One region of the Shimazuella sp. NTD247 genome, then DNA from elsewhere that is predicted to be linked to it. Evidence: predicted binding sites of a transcription regulator. Region 1 holds the regulator's gene; the other holds the start of a gene.
What was found. The regulator Rex, encoded in region 1, represses fermentation and respiration genes when NADH is low (regulators of the CRP and FNR family bind a similar motif). The targets are predictions, from matches to a motif close to TTGTGAAATATTTCACAA.
Positions count from the first base shown of each region.

Region 2: qoxA (cytochrome aa3 quinol oxidase subunit II) is a predicted target of Rex. The motif match lies at 1,195-1,212, and genes of this name have one in related genera.

Region 1 is NZ_JCAJZU010000004.1:400,520-408,506, forward strand. Features, by position in the region: tRNA gene AC5WOC_RS12930 (tRNA-Gly) at 7-80, shown strand; gene tsaE (tRNA (adenosine(37)-N6)-threonylcarbamoyltransferase complex ATPase subunit type 1 TsaE) at 167-610, shown strand; gene tsaB (tRNA (adenosine(37)-N6)-threonylcarbamoyltransferase complex dimerization subunit type 1 TsaB) at 607-1,302, shown strand; gene rimI (ribosomal protein S18-alanine N-acetyltransferase) at 1,305-1,766, shown strand; gene tsaD (tRNA (adenosine(37)-N6)-threonylcarbamoyltransferase complex transferase subunit TsaD) at 1,759-2,754, shown strand; gene AC5WOC_RS12955 (hypothetical protein) at 2,782-3,075, shown strand; gene AC5WOC_RS12960 (hypothetical protein) at 3,217-3,597, shown strand; gene AC5WOC_RS12965 (hypothetical protein) at 3,849-4,130, shown strand; gene AC5WOC_RS12970 (hypothetical protein) at 4,366-4,668, shown strand; gene AC5WOC_RS12975 (5-formyltetrahydrofolate cyclo-ligase) at 4,904-5,452, shown strand; gene AC5WOC_RS12980 (redox-sensing transcriptional repressor Rex) at 5,523-6,182, shown strand; gene tatC (twin-arginine translocase subunit TatC) at 6,195-6,944, shown strand; gene groES (co-chaperone GroES) at 7,063-7,347, shown strand; gene groL (chaperonin GroEL) at 7,375-7,987, shown strand, end outside.
Region 2 is NZ_JCAJZU010000005.1:326,751-334,737, reverse strand. Features, by position in the region: gene qoxB (cytochrome aa3 quinol oxidase subunit I) at 1-99, opposite strand, end outside; gene qoxA (cytochrome aa3 quinol oxidase subunit II) at 140-1,069, opposite strand; gene AC5WOC_RS14910 (hypothetical protein) at 1,473-1,781, opposite strand; gene AC5WOC_RS14905 (hypothetical protein) at 2,042-2,305, opposite strand; gene AC5WOC_RS14900 (helix-turn-helix transcriptional regulator) at 2,461-3,429, opposite strand; gene AC5WOC_RS14895 (SDR family NAD(P)-dependent oxidoreductase) at 3,538-4,377, shown strand; gene AC5WOC_RS14890 (MarR family winged helix-turn-helix transcriptional regulator) at 4,656-5,078, shown strand; gene AC5WOC_RS14885 (NAD(P)H-dependent oxidoreductase) at 5,135-5,722, shown strand; gene AC5WOC_RS14880 (hypothetical protein) at 5,913-6,038, opposite strand; gene AC5WOC_RS14875 (TetR/AcrR family transcriptional regulator C-terminal domain-containing protein) at 6,181-6,837, shown strand; gene AC5WOC_RS14870 (FAD-dependent monooxygenase) at 6,853-7,987, shown strand, end outside.

The DNA of each region.
Region 1 (7,987 bases):
TAATATGCGGGTGTAGTTCAATGGTAGAACATCGGCCTTCCAAGCCGAATGTGAGGGTTCGATTCCCTTCACCCGCTCCAATGAAGAAGCTATTTGTTAAAAAGTAGCTTCTTTTTCTTTTTCTTGATAAGATATATTTATTTATGTGGATGGACGGTGTTGTACCTTGGATAATTATGTTTTTCATTCAAAAAATGAAGACGAGACAAGAGCGATTGCCTTTCGTATTGGATCAGTGCTATCCAAAGGTGCAGTTATTGCTTTAAATGGAGAATTAGGTGCTGGAAAAACGACTTTTTCTCAAGGTTTAGCACAAGGGCTTGGTGTAAAAGAATATGTAGACAGCCCAACATTTTCTATTTTAAAAATTTATGAAGGCAGATTGCCTCTTTATCATATGGATGTGTACCGGTTAGATGAGAATAATATTGAAGATCTCGGGCTCGATGAGTTTCTTTATGGAGACGGAGTTTCTCTCGTAGAGTGGCCATCACGAATAACATCCTTGCTCCCAGATCATACCGTAAATATTTCGATAGAAGTCCTTTCTACAGGAGAGAGAGAAATTTTTATGGATTCAAAAACGTTGTTTGAGAAGGTGTCCGAATGAATATTTTGGCTATTGATACTTCTACACTCGTATTAAGTGTAGCGGTATTAAATGAACAAAAAGTACTTGGCGAAATTACAACCAATTTAAAAAAAAATCACTCAGTAAGATTAATGCCTGCTATTGATCAATTATTTCATGACCTAGATATGGCATTAACGGATATTGATTTATTTGCTGTTACTGCCGGTCCTGGTTCTTATACCGGAGTGCGTATTGGTGCGACAACAATAAAAACATTTGCATGGGCTGTACATAAACCTTTTCTTTCTGTTTCTACCCTTGCTGTCATGGCAATGAATGGCGATTATTTCCCGGGTTATATTGTACCTTTGCTCGATGCACGCAGAGAACAAGTTTATGCTGCTGTTTATGAAGGGCAATCAGAAACACAAAAGGAAAGACTCAAAGAACAAATTATTCCGATTGATGAATTGTTGTCTCAATTAAAGCGAATGGATAAAAATATTTTATTTATTGGCGATGATGTTTCTTTCTTTCAATCAAAAATTCAACAGGAACTTGGAGAGCGGGCAATCTTTGCTTCATCGAATAATAATTTGCCTTATGCAAGCAACCTTGGCATATTAGCGATGCAGAAATGGTTAGCAACAAATAGGAGTGAAAAAAATGATTTTGCTCCGAATTACTTACAACTTACTCTAGCTGAAAAAAATTTATTGGGGCGTTAATTATGAATAGTACCAAGAGCCTTTTATTTCGTCCGATGAAAGTAACGGATATCCCAGTTATTATGGAAATAGAAAAACTTTCATTCACTGATCCTTGGAGTGAATTCTCGTTTGTAGATGAAATTACCACCAATGATCTGGCATATTATATTGTCACACAAGTGGATGGACAAGTAGTTGGCTATGCTGGTATGTGGGTTGTTCTGGAAGAATCACAAGTGACCAACATCGCTCTTCATCCCAAGTTTCGTGGACAAGGAATTGCTACGAAAACGATGACTTATTTGATTGAACTTGCGAAACAATTAGGTACTTCAAAAATGACTTTAGAGGTTAGAAAATCGAACCAAATTGCCCAGCGGATATATCGAAACCTTGGATTTACTGTGATAGGAACGAGAAAAAACTATTATCCAGACAATGGAGAAGACGCTATTTTGATGGGATTGGTATTACATGAGTAAACAAGTGATTTTAGGCATTGAAACAAGTTGCGATGAAACGAGTGTCTCGGTAGTAGTGGATGGAGATAAAGTACTTTCCAATGTGATTAGTTCTCAAATGGAGATCCATCAAGCATTTGGAGGTGTTGTTCCAGAAGTCGCTTCTCGTCGGCACGTGGAAAGAATAACATTAATTATCGAACAAGCATTACAAGAAGCAAATATAAGCAAAAGTCAATTGACAGCAATTGCAGTTACCCAAGGTCCAGGACTTGTAGGTGCATTGTTGATTGGTGTTACAGCAGCCAAAGCATTGGCATATTCCTTACGGATTCCGCTAATTCCTGTGCATCATATTGCTGGACATATTTATGCCAATCATCTTGTAAAGCCATTACAATTTCCTCTGATCGCACTGGTTGTGTCTGGAGGGCACACCGAATTAATCTATATGCCAGATCATATGAAATTTGAGCGGATCGGCCGGACAAGAGATGATGCAGTTGGGGAAGCATTTGATAAAGTGGCACGTCTGATGAACTTACCTTATCCAGGAGGCCCGCATATCGACCGATTAGCCGCACTAGGAACTGCGACGTATTCATTGCCGAGAGCATGGTTAGAAAAAGATTCATTGGATTTCAGCTTTAGTGGATTGAAATCAGCAGTTATGCAGTTTATCAAACAAAACGAACGGTACTCCGAAAAGGATTTAGCTGCGAGTTTTCAAAGTGCTGTGCTGGATGTGATTGTTGAAAAAACATTTCGTGCTGTCAAACAAAGAGACGTGAAGCAATTAGTGATCGCTGGTGGTGTTGCAGCAAATAGCGGACTTCGAACGAGACTTCACAACCGAGTGAAACAGGAAAATGTTTCATTGTGTATTCCTCCTTTGGAATTGTGTACAGATAATGCAGCGATGATTGCATCAGCAGCTTATTTTTTATTACAAGAAAAGAATTATGCAGATTTGGAATTGAATGCTGTTGCAAACTTACCATTAGTATAAGCATCTTTTGAGGAAACGGGGAATAGCATGGCACGAGCCGAATGGAAAAAATTTCTCATATTAGTTTTGTATGTGAGTTTCTTTGGTTTAGGGCAGCTTATTATTTGGAAACTACTAGCTACAGTCAAAATAGTATTTACAATTAATGGATATGCACTTGATTTGACAGCAGTTCTTCACTTAGTTGAAAGTGTGCTTATCTATTCAGCGATTATTTATGTCATTTTGAAGAAGACAAACTACTGGAACATCCTTTTTCAAGCAAGTGATATAGTAAAGGAACAGACGGCTCTACGAAAAGAAAAACAAGATAGCGAATAAAACAACCGTTGAATGCCTACAAACGGTTGTTTTATTTATCATCATATTTTTCTATTCTCAATTTACAGCTTTTTTCGTATACTAGAAGTATCAAGTACCCGTCCGATATCGTAGAACAACAAAGAATTCGAGGAAAGTAAAATGGACGTCAGCTTCCGTATTCTGGACATGGTCGAGCGCTTCGGTCACTTGCTCGTCAACGCCTGCAAGGTCGTGTTCTACATGATCTTCGGTGCTCTGGTGTACAACTACATCCAGACGCATCCCCAGCAGGTCAACGAGTTCAAGACCGAGGCGATCCCGGTCCTGCGTCGGATGTACGACGCCACCTCGAACCGCATCTCCGGTGTCATGCATGACGCCCACTCGGTGTTCACTGTCAACAACCTGATCATCGTGGTGCTGCTGGTCACTGCGGTCATCCTCTGCAACCGCTGGGCCGACCGTCGGTACAGGCTGAAGATGATGCAGTACGGCAACCCCACCGGGGCGAAGCCGCTGCCGGTGCAGCAGCAGTTCTGATCTGATTCACCCATCGGACGGGAACGGACAGTTGATGTTGATGACACCCAGTCATCCGCTATCAATTGTCCGCCCGCAATATAATGAAATTCCAAATAGATAAAAAAGATGAGCAGACTATCGCTCATCTTTTTTTATATTTTTTAACAGTACCGTTGATACTTTTGAAATTCTATCTTTCGTTTTATATAATAGAGTCACAATCGTAATCGTCCTATCCATTGATGTGTTTCAAGAGAAGGCTGGCAATTATGTCCCGTATCATCACTCACCTGCTCCTTGCAGTTGTGGCAGTTTTCGCGGCTGTTACCTTTGCCATGAAGGTGTATCCGTCATTCGTCACAGCTGAACCGGTCTCGATGAATCTCCATTTCGTGGCGAGCTGGATTTGGGATGTACTCACCTTCATTCCGTCGATCATCGAAAACATGTTCTTCAGGGATTTCACGCTGGGGGACAGTCTTATGTTCCTCGGCGGTGCTGGTTTGGTGATCTTGGTGGCAAATGAGGTGTTTTGGCAGGGCCGTAGGTGAGACGGAATCTATGATCAAAGTCTGAATTGGATAGGACGGAAGGACAATTGCATGTTTCGTTGATGAGTTTAATGCTCGTCCGACATCAGTTGTCCCCCGTATACAATGAATTAGATTAATAGATAAAAATAGACTACATTTGGTTAGTTTATTTTTTTATAGAGATAGGAAAATCACCGATATTTTCGTATAATATAGTTGTCATTTGAGATACTTCCCCTGAAAATGAGGCAAGATGTTTACTCGTAATAAGTTCCGAGCGGTTGTGATTGCATTTGTGAGCACACTCAGCTTTTTTATGATGGAAGGTGTGAGTTTCGCAGCATCTGTTGAAAAGAAGCAGGATCCTTTTTGGAAGGAAATGCAGTACAATCCTGTTCCGGAAATTTTGGATGAGGTGAAGGGAAAGTTCACAAACACCAATCTGCTGTCTAGTGATAATCTTTACAGCTGGGTAGCCCTCTTTCTTTTGCTCGGTTTTTCCATCCTTTTTTATGTCGGTTATCAAGCACGTATTAAGAAGGACTGCGACAACTAAACCTTTTTTGAACCAACTGTTATGGGGGAACAGTAGGGACAAAGATTTGGTTTATTGGACGTTTGTATGTTTGAGTTGATATCCAGTCATGCTCACATCATTCGTCCGCTGAAAAATCCATCGTAAAAATATAGATTCATTCGCCAAGCATAACTGCTTGGTCTTTTTCATGCCGGAAAGTGGTATGATGGTAGAGTTGATCCATTAAAAGTTGAGCGATAAGTGGGTGATCATCTTGCAGAAAAAGCAACTTCGAATGGAAATGGTGAACATAAGAAATAAAATGGGAATGCCTGAGCGGATACACGCATCAAGGAAGATATGTGACCGTATAAAACAGCTTTCTATATATCAAGATGCTTCCTCTATACTCGTATATTTCTCCTATCGAAGTGAAGTCAGTCTATACGCGCTTATCGAAGATGCTTGGAAACAAGGTAAACAAGTTTCCTTGCCAAGTATGGAGCAAGATGCGATTGTTCCTCGATTGTTCACTTCTCCAGCAGATTTAGAACAGGGTTCTTTTCAAATCCTTGAGCCTAATTCCAATTGTGAAAAAGTGGACAAACACAAAATTGATTTGGTGTTGGTTCCAGGAGTTGCTTTTGATAAAAAAAGATATCGTTTAGGTTTCGGAAAAGGGCATTATGATCGCTTTTTTGCAACCATATCAGATGTTTTTAAATGTGGGATCGCTTATGATGAGCAAATAGTGGAAACCATAGGTGCGGAAGACCATGATATTCCGATGGATCTCCTTATAACTCCAAGTCAAATTGTATAAATATGGATAATAGATATTTTGCCTGTCTATCGTTTTACCGTATAATAAATAGGGAGGGGGGTGGCTTTCATTGGCAGAACAGAAAATCCCAAAAGTAACTGCAAAGCGGTTGCCATTATATTACCGCTATTTAGAAAAGCTGCATGCTATTGGCAAACAGCGGATATCTTCTGCTGATTTAAGTGAAGCACTACAGATTGATCCAGCCACCATTCGGCGCGATTTTTCCTATCTGGGTGAATTAGGTAAAAAAGGGTATGGTTATAATGTGACTTACCTTTTGCAATTTTTACGTGATTTTTTGAAACAAGATGAAGTGACCAATGTCGTCTTAATTGGCGTTGGGAACCTTGGTACTGCTCTCTTACGATATAACTTTTACCGGAGTCATAATACCAAAATTGTGGCGGGTTTTGATCAGGAAGAGAGCAAAATAGGAACAGACATTGACGGCATCCCAGTTTACTCGATGAATCGTTTAGCAGAAGTTATTTTATTGCATCATGTCGAAGTGGCAATTTTAACTGTTCCTTTAAATGTAGCGCAGGGAACTGCTGATTTTATTGTCAACGCTGGAATACGAGGAATACTCAATTTTACTCCAGCAAGGATCACAGCACCCCCAAATGTTCGCGTACACCATATAGATCTTACGACCGAGCTTCAAACATTAATTTACTTTCTGAAAAAATTTCCAGCTGATGAGATGATGGAAGAGGAAGGGTTTTAAGGGGTATTAGTGATGAACGAAGAAGATTTTGACCAACAACCGCTTGTCGAACATCTATCTGAATTAAGGCGGCGCCTCTTTTGGGTGCTCGCTACTTTTATAATCGGCCTTGTCGTCAGTTTTGTTTATGCAGCTGATATATTTAAGGTGATCAGCAAAGATGCCAATCAGCACTTTGCACTGTACGCACTTAGTCCTGCTGATTCTTTTAAAATTTACATGCAGATAGCACTCGTTGCTGCATTTGTTTTGACATTGCCTGTTATATTGTATCATCTATGGCAATTTGTTCGTCCTGGTTTGCAGCCAAGGGAGCAAAAAGCGGCATTGATTTATATTCCTGTTGCCTTTTTATTGTTTATTGGCGGATTGGTGTTTGGTTACTTTTTAGTTTTTCCATTGATGATCGATTTTCTTACCAATATTTCCAAAGATCTTGGTGTCAAACAGATGTATGGAATATATCAATACATAAGTTTTATGTTTAACGTTATCGTTCCATTAGCTCTATTGTTCTTATTGCCGGTTGTAGTTCTCTTTCTTACTAGGTTACGATTGCTCACACCAGCCTTATTGATAAAAATACGCAAAGTTGCTTATTTTGTTTTAGTTATTGTCGCACTCATCATTACACCCGATTTATTATCGAATTTTTTGGTTGGTGTACCGCTTATCCTCCTTTATGAGATAAGTGTTTTGCTTTCTGTTTGGTTATATCGGAGATTAGAAAAAGAGTCTTCGATGGAAGAAAGTGATTTGTAGGTTTTTTTTGCACAATGCTTGCAAAATGGATGAGAGATGATTATGATAAGAATTGGGTGTTAGCACTCGACGTTGTTGAGTGCTAACAAACGAACGACAAAAAGGAGGGTTTCCCATCATGATTAAACCACTTGGTGATCGTGTTATTCTAGAAGCTGTTGAGAAAGAAGAAACAACCGCTAGCGGTATCGTATTACCTGATTCCGCAAAGGAAAAACCACAAGAAGGACGAATCGTAGCAGTAGGTTCTGGACGTGTCGATGAAAACGGCAACCGTGTTGCTTTAGAAGTAAACACTGGTGATCTAGTAATCTTTTCTAAATATGCTGGGACCGAAGTGAAATATGGTGAGAAAGATTACCTCATCTTGCGCGAAAGCGATATTCTGGCTGTAATTGAGTAATTTTTACATAAGAAGGGAGATTTTATCATGGCGAAAGAGATTAAATTTAGCGAAGATTCCCGTCGTGCAATGCTGCGTGGGGTGGACGCTTTAGCAGATGCTGTAAAAGTAACCTTGGGACCAAAAGGTCGTAATGTTGTGTTAGAACGTAAATTTGGATCTCCACTTATCACTAATGATGGGGTAACCATTGCAAAAGAAATCGAATTAGAAGATGCTTTTGAAAACATGGGTGCACAATTGGTGAAAGAAGTAGCTACCAAAACCAATGATATTGCTGGGGACGGAACTACAACTGCAACTGTATTGGCACAAGCGATTATTCGTGAAGGTTTGAAAAACGTAGCTGCTGGTGCAAATCCAATGATCGTTCGCAAAGGAATTGAAAAAGCAGTTGCAGCTGCAGTAACAAATATTCATGAGATCGCAAAACCAATCGAAGGAAAAGAATCCATTGCTCAAGTTGCAGCTATTTCTGCTAACGATGATGAAGTTGGTAAACTCATCGCAGAAGCTATGGAAAAAGTAGGTAACGATGGTGTTATCACTGTGGAAGAATCCAAAGGTATCACCACGGAACTGGAAGTTGTAGAAGGTATGCAATTTGACCGTGGATATATCGCATCTTACATGGTAACCG
Region 2 (7,987 bases), on a different contig from region 1:
ATACGTAAATACAAAGAGAATCGCTAGTGAAACCAATACAATCGATACATCCGCTCCATATATCAGAGGGTCGCCGGTGACAAAAAAATGTTCTGGCATTTTAAAGTTAAAGAAAAAGTCTTTCATGGTTTTACCTCCTTTACTTGTGATCCATATTCATATGTGAATTCATATCCATGTTCATCTTCTCATCATCCTTTGATCCATGCTGATGAGATGGATTTGTTGGTTCTACTATCGGATTTCCGTTCTCATCCAGTCGATTGACATCAACATTTGGATAGGAGGAATACGTTTGTTCTTTCACTACTCCTGGTTTCAGCAAAGCTCTAAACATTTCTGTCGTCTGTTTTGGAGCAGTTTTCTTCACATTTGCAACCCATGCATCAAACTGAGACTGATTCATCGAATGCACATTAAATTGCATATGTGTGAAATCTTTCCCAGAGAAATTTGCGCTTTTTCCAAGATACGTTCCGGGTTTATCTGCTTCTAGCCAAAGGTACATCGTCATTCCCGGCATGGTATACTCTTGACCGCCTAATTCAGGAACCCAAAAGGAGTTCATCGGTCCTACTGCGTTCAATTGAAATCGTACAGGAACGTTTGCAGGAATATTCACATAGTTGACCGTTTCGATTCCTTGCTCCGGATATTTGAATATCCATTTCCAGTTAGCAGATGTAACTTGTATCGTAATAGGTTTTTGATTTGGACTTGGAGATTTTTCTAGCTTAAACGTTGATTTTACTGTAGGAATAGCTAATGCAATAATGATGACGATAGGTATCGCTGTCCATAAAACTTCTAGCCATTTGTTTTCTTTTTGGTCTACTTCTACATATTCTTCATCAGTTGACTTTGCTCGATATTTCACAAGCATATACACAAAAAGCACGATAACTGCAATAAATACAATGGACATTAAAACGATTGACCACATAATCAAGCCATATTGTTCTTGAGCAACAGGTCCTTGTGGATTGAGAACTCCTGTTTTTAACGAACATCCTGAGAGTAAAAAGGTCATAGTAAGAAAAATCGCCACGTACACTGATTTTAATCGCATCTTTTGGTCACCTACTCCCTTTTCCAAATACTTTTGACCATAATTTTTAATAAATAAGACATACAACCTTCACTATTGAATTATAGAACCATTTTTTTTATAAAGTTGAGCCGTCCGTGACAGGTTTGTGAATAAATGAACTAAAATTATTACCAACAAAAAAAGAGCACAGCGCTGTAATCCCTTACATATCCTAGATAATGCACTTTTTCACGTTAAACGGCGGAAGGATAAAACTCAATAATTCTGTCCCATTTTATTCACTTGCTGTTATTCCAATAAAAAAGAGGAGTGATCAATGAAAGGGATCATTCCTCTTGTTTTTTTTGTTGTTTTGGAACACCCTTCTTAGAGAGTGTTCCAGTGCATGACATATAGTATCAGTCATACAAATCCAGAAATTTTAGAGTGAGAGCGTCTTTTGCAGTTGCACCAGCCGCTTCACTGTGCCATTCAATTCTTCCATCTTTTGGCGAACTTCACCAGCGCGTCGTCCAAGGCGGAACCATCGTTCAAGTCCTTCCAACTCTTGGATAATCTTCTCTAGTTGTCTCTTTTGCGAAGGGTTAGCTTTCTTTAGGTAATCTTTTACCATTGGTAGAATTTCTTGAATTTCTTGCTTTCTCCCTGCGGAAAAGTTATCAACATCCTGCTGATCTTTCCAGTCCTGATCAATTTCTTTGGAGAGTTTCTTCGACGTCCTGCGAAGCATAGTATCCCCATAATTTCCAGACGAAAGGCGAATTTCTTTTTTATTTTAAATTTAGAAAATGGGAGCGTCAATCAATAGATATAGGTTTTCATTGATTTGTGCAAATTGTTCTTCCAAACATTATATAGTAAAAATGAAACCAATAATTACAATAAAACAACCATCAATAAAGCATATCTCCCTGTATGTTAATCAGAATTAGATTCTCATACAGAGAGAAATGACTGGTGAGTTTCCTTTTTTAAACCGCCGCCTTATCCCTATTTTAGCTCACTAAGCGGTGTACGAACCTCCATTTCGACTCGGATTGATGAAGCTCCGGAGGCAAAGCTAGAGATTCTGGTGACTAGATATCCATTTTCCTCAGTGGTAGGAGTGTCTGTGAAAAGAGTGCCGTTACTATTTTTACCAGCTTGCTTCAGTTTAGTTCTGACACTTCCCTCTACAATTGTCACCTTTTCTGCTACTCGTTCAAAATGAGGATCGTACTTGGAATCATCAAAACTGTAACCAGCCATAGACATAGTTAATTCCCTTACACTAGATTACTGAGTACATCGTTATCGTATGATACTTTATTATTGGAAACAAGGGGTTTACTACTAATAGTACTTAGCTACCATCCAGTTGCATGATCAGCAATCTAGCCACCTAATATGTCTCAAAGACAAATTTCAAACTATTTCCCTTGTTTATAAAATGCTGCTGTTGCTTCTGCTTTCTCAAGTATCCTAGCATGCAGTACTTCAGGCTCTATCACTTTCATGCTATCTGCAAATCCCAATATGTAAGCTATTGCTTCTTCTTCTGTTTGAAAAGATAGTTTAACAGAAATCCAGTTTTTCTTTTCCTCTTCGTTAACTTCTACTATTTGTACAAACCGATCCGTAAAAGTCATTCTTGGTAAAATAGCAGGTGCGACTTCCACCCGAACTTCATAGCTTGGCATTTTATCAATAAAAGATTTTGTCGATGCTTTCCAGTACGCCGCTAGATTAAAATTTTTTGGTCTTTCAAATGTTTTTTGCATGCAATCTACCAATTGAATCCGTGATACGCGAAAAACTCGAATATCATCATCTTCTTTCATCGCAACAAAATACCATCTGCTTCCCTTTGCTACTAGACCTAGTGGTTTTACTACATAAACTTTCATCTCTCCATTAGCCAACTGATATTCTATTTGCAGTTTGTTTTCTTTCCAGATAGCATCTTTAAGTACTTCAAAACAATTCATTTGCTCTTTTTGAGCCCTCCATGTACTTGTATCCACATGGATTCGATTCCAAACTTCCTTTGCGTTTTCACGAAAATAGGAAGGAATAGAAGCAATCAGCTTATCTCTAGCTTCTTTTGATGAGTTGGTTAAGCCTAAATCATCCAGCAGTTGGGACGACGGAGTAAGAAGTAAAGCATAAATCTCTGTTTCTTTTAAGCCTGTCAATTTCGTTTCATATCCTTCTAATAGAGACCATCCTCCATTTTTCCCCCGTTCCGCAAAGATAGGTATGCCAGCAGCACTTAAAGCTTCCATATCTCGATAAATGGTTCTTTCGGATACTTCCAGTCTATCTGCCAATTGTTTGGCTGTCAGTTGTCCATGTGACTGCAATAATAAAAGAATACGTACTAACCGATCTCCTCTCATCCCTTTTCGTCCCTTTCAACAGCTTGATCTTTTTCTTGTAATTATGACATAGGATGTCAACTTTTCTCCATTATGATGAAAATGATCAGATTTCGAAAGGATGATTACATGAAAACACTGGAAGGAAAAGTTGCCCTTGTAACAGGGGCAAGCAGAGGTGCTGGAAGGGCTATTGCTGTTGAATTAGGTAAAGCAGGGGCAACCATATATGTTACGGGAAGGAGCACCAAAGGAAAATCTACCAATGGGTGGCCAGGTACAATCGATGATACAGTAAAACAAATAAAGGCAAGCGGCGGAAAAGGAATTGCTGTCCGCTGTGATCACACCAATGACTCGGAAACGGAAGCATTAATCAATCGGATTCGAAAAGAACAAGGGAAACTTGATGTTCTCGTAAATAATGTTTGGGGAGGTCACGATCTTTGGACGAACCCCAAAGACCAGCCTTTTTGGGAATTCTCATTAAAACATTGGGATACGATGTTTACTGCAGGAGTACGAGCACAATTGGCTACGAATCATTTTGCTATCCCGCTGCTCCGAGAAAACAAACAAGGACTTATTGTGCATACTACCTTTTGGGATCATGATAAATATACCGGCACCTTTTATTACGACCTGGCCAAAAATGCGTTGACACGGATGGCATATGGTTTATCTATAGAAGGAAAACAAGATAATATTGCTGTAATTGCGGTATCGCCCGGATGGATGAGAACAGAATTAGTCTTATTAACATTTCAAACCAATGAACAGCACTGGCAAGAAGTAGAAGCCCTGAAAAATACAGAAAGTCCTTATTATATCGGTAGAGCTATTGCTGCACTAGCAAGTGATACAAATATCATGAAAAAAAGTGGAAATGTACTCCAAGTTGGTGATCTGGCAAAAGAATATGGATTTACGGATATAGACGGGAGATATATTCCCCCGTTCACCATATGATCACAGGAATAATTCCTGTGATGACTTCTGTTTCTGATTTTCGGTCAACATGATTTCTAATATTACCTGCTGCATTATTCGCCACAAAAGCGCAGATGTGTGGGTAGAGCGTCCTTTGTGTTTTTTTAACAACAGACACGGACACACACATCAAGCGACTTTAAGGTGTTCAAATCTATTTATGCAGCAACCTCTAATACATTAAATGATTGACTTTGGTTTCCATTCGCTTTATCATTTGCTTGAGCAAGCAAATAACGATTGAGAAGGGATAGTTTATGATAGAGAAACTATTAAATGGCTGTCTCTATTTTACAGCGCAAAATTTATCGCGTGAAATCGGAAAGATGGCTGACGAAGCTTTTGCTCCGATTGGCTTATCTCCAACATACGCATTTATTGTTCTCGTCGTCATTGAACAGCCTGGGATTACATCAACAGATCTAGGAAAAGTACTGCATGTTGCACCATCCACTATTACCCGCTTTATTGATAAACTTATTTTAAAAGGCTTGGTAGAGCGACAAACAGAAGGAAAACTAGCGAAACTATACCCAACAGAAAAAGGAGAACAATTCCAACCAAAGATTCAAGCATGCTGGGATGATTTACATCATCGATATTCTGCTGTTCTTGGAAAAGAACTTGGTGATCAGATGAGTAACCAATTATTAGAGGCAAGTCGGCAATTAGCAAAGTAAAAAATTTTGCCCGTATATTTGCTTGTACAAACAATTATCGATTGGAGAGATATACCTTGAAAATTTTAGTAATTGTAACACATCCAAACTTAAATATTTCTCGAATAAATAAAAAATGGAAAGAAGCTGTCATGAATATATCTGATGTAACTGTTCATGATCTATATGAAAAATACCGCGATCAACCAATAGATATAGAACTCGAACAAAAACTACTTCTTGCTCATGATCGGATTGTTTTTCAATTTCCTTTGTATTGGTACAGCACGCCTGCCCTCTTAAAACAATGGTTTGATGAAGTCTTTACTTATGGCTGGGCACACGGCCCTGGTGGAACAAAATTGAACGGAAAAGAATGGGTCATTGCGACTTCTATCGGTTCCCCTGAACATTCTTATCAAGCTGGCGGATATAACACCTATTCTCTAAGTGAACTGACAAAACCGTTTCAAGCATCTGCTAATTTAGTAGGAATGACCTATCTTCCACCTTTTGCACAATACCGTGCAAATAAAATTAGTGATCAGGAGATCATGGATAGCGCAAAGCAATATACAGAACATATTACAAATGAAGAATTGAACCCAAAAATCCGCTTTCGCAACTATTTAAAACAACTTGAGGAAGCAAGTATTCAACTCTAATGAAAAGTTGTCCTTTTCAGGACAGCTTTTTTTCTATAAGTGTCAGTTCATTTTCATCAGCAGAAATTAATATTGCTTTTCGCCAGACAGAAGGTCCAGAATGAATTTCGATGATTTGGAGCCTTTAAGGATTCATTTTCAACCCCCACCCAATAGCCTCTGTATTTTCCACAACAGCACTGACAGGTTGTCAAAATAAATCATGCCATTTCCTATTATCTGCATCAATTAACATTTGAATCACTTTTCGATACATGGATTCGATACTATTGTAAAATCGTTCATCTATGTCTCCATAGGCATTGGTAGATTCCACACCCTTCTCCACACAATAATTGAAATTCCGACCACTTAAATATGGTTAGAAGTTATGCAACATTATTCTTGACAGTTTTCACTCTCATACTTACAATGTAAACATACGTTGTAAGTTTACATTGTAAGTTGAGGTGTTTTTTATGAAACGTAAAGGAACGAAATCACTTTCACGTAAAAAAGTTTTGCAATCCGCTCTAGAATTGATTGATAGAGAAGGATTAGAAGGTTTTAGCATGAGAAAACTCGGCACAGAACTTGGTGTAGAAGCTATGTCGATTTATAACCACATCGACAACAAAGATGCATTATTTGATGGCATAATCGAATACTTAATGCTTGAAGTCCCTTATCCGGTTAAAGCTGACATGACGCCTTATGATGAGTTTTGGAACTTTGCACATGTTTATCGAGATGTCCTGCGCGCTCATCCGCGAGTACTGCCTTTAGTGGCAACCCGTCCACTGCGTACACTAGCTTCCCTATCCATACTCGAGCGCCTTATGGCTGCTCTCCATCGAGCAAATGTATCTGGACTTCAGGCACTATATGCGATTAACAGTATGGCAGGTTTTATCATCGGTCATGAGTTACTCACCAATGAATCAGTACCCATAACCAGTATTCCAGCCAAACCTACTGATATGTCGATATGGAATCAACTTTTGGAAGAAGACTACCCTTTCCTCCATCATTCGATTGCTGATCTGAAAAACTGGGATCCTGATCGTGAATTTGACTTTGGATTACAAGCACTATTACAAAACATGTTAAAACACGACCCCAAATGCTCGAATTAAGGAGAGAGAAATAAAATGAATAAAAAAATTCTTATATCTGGTGCTAGTATCGCAGGTCCTGTGTTGGCTTACTGGCTGCAAAAATATGGGTTTCAACCTACTATTGTGGAGAAATCACCCATTCTTCGCAGCGGTGGATATAAAGTAGATATTCGTGGAGTTGCGATAAAAGTTATCGAAAAAATGGGATTGATGCAAGAAATACGGCAAAACGATACAAATATGCGCGGTGGAACCTATGTAAACGAGAAAAATAAACCCCTTGCTACAATGTCTGCTGATATCTTTAATCTTCGCAGTGAGGGTGATGCAGAAGTGATGCGAGGAGACTTGGCAAATATTTTCTATGACCATACGAAAAATGAGGTCGAATATGTTTTTGGAGATTCTATTTCTTCCATTATAGAAGAAGATGACGAAATAATAGTAACTTTTGAACATAGTGAACCAAGAACATTCGATCTTGTGATAGGTGCTGACGGGCTACATTCCAACGTCCGCAATCTCGTCTTTGGTGATGAGTCACAGTTTATCAACCATCTCGGATTTTATGTTGCTATCTTTACCATTCCAAACTACTTAAACCTTGATCAATGGGAACTCTATTTTCATGCTCCCGACAAAGTAGTAAGTATTTATAGTACAAAAAAACAGGCTGAAGCCAAAAGTTTTTTTGCTTTTAAATCACCAGTGCTATCTTATGATCACCATGACAAAGAGCAGCAAAAAAGCCTTCTTGCAGATGCCTTTTCTGGTGTAGGTTGGCAGATTCCCCAACTTCTCATGCACATGAAAGGTGCAGAAGATTTCTACTTTGATTCGATGAGTCAAATTAAGATGGATCATTGGTCCATCGGCAGAACTGCACTGCTTGGAGACGCTGCTTATTGTGGATCGCCTGCCTCTGGTCAAGGGACAAGCATGGCACTTGTAGGAGCATATATTCTAGCTGGTGAACTGGCTTCATCATCAGTAGATTATCGTTTGGCTTTCACACGTTATGAGAATAAAATGCGAGATTTTGTGCAAAAAAATCAAAAGTTAGCATTAGACCTCATCGGTGATTTTATTCCCAAATCAAAAACACAAATATTTTTCCGCAGCCAAATGATCCGGCTTCTGCCCTACCTACCAGGAAAGAAACTTATTC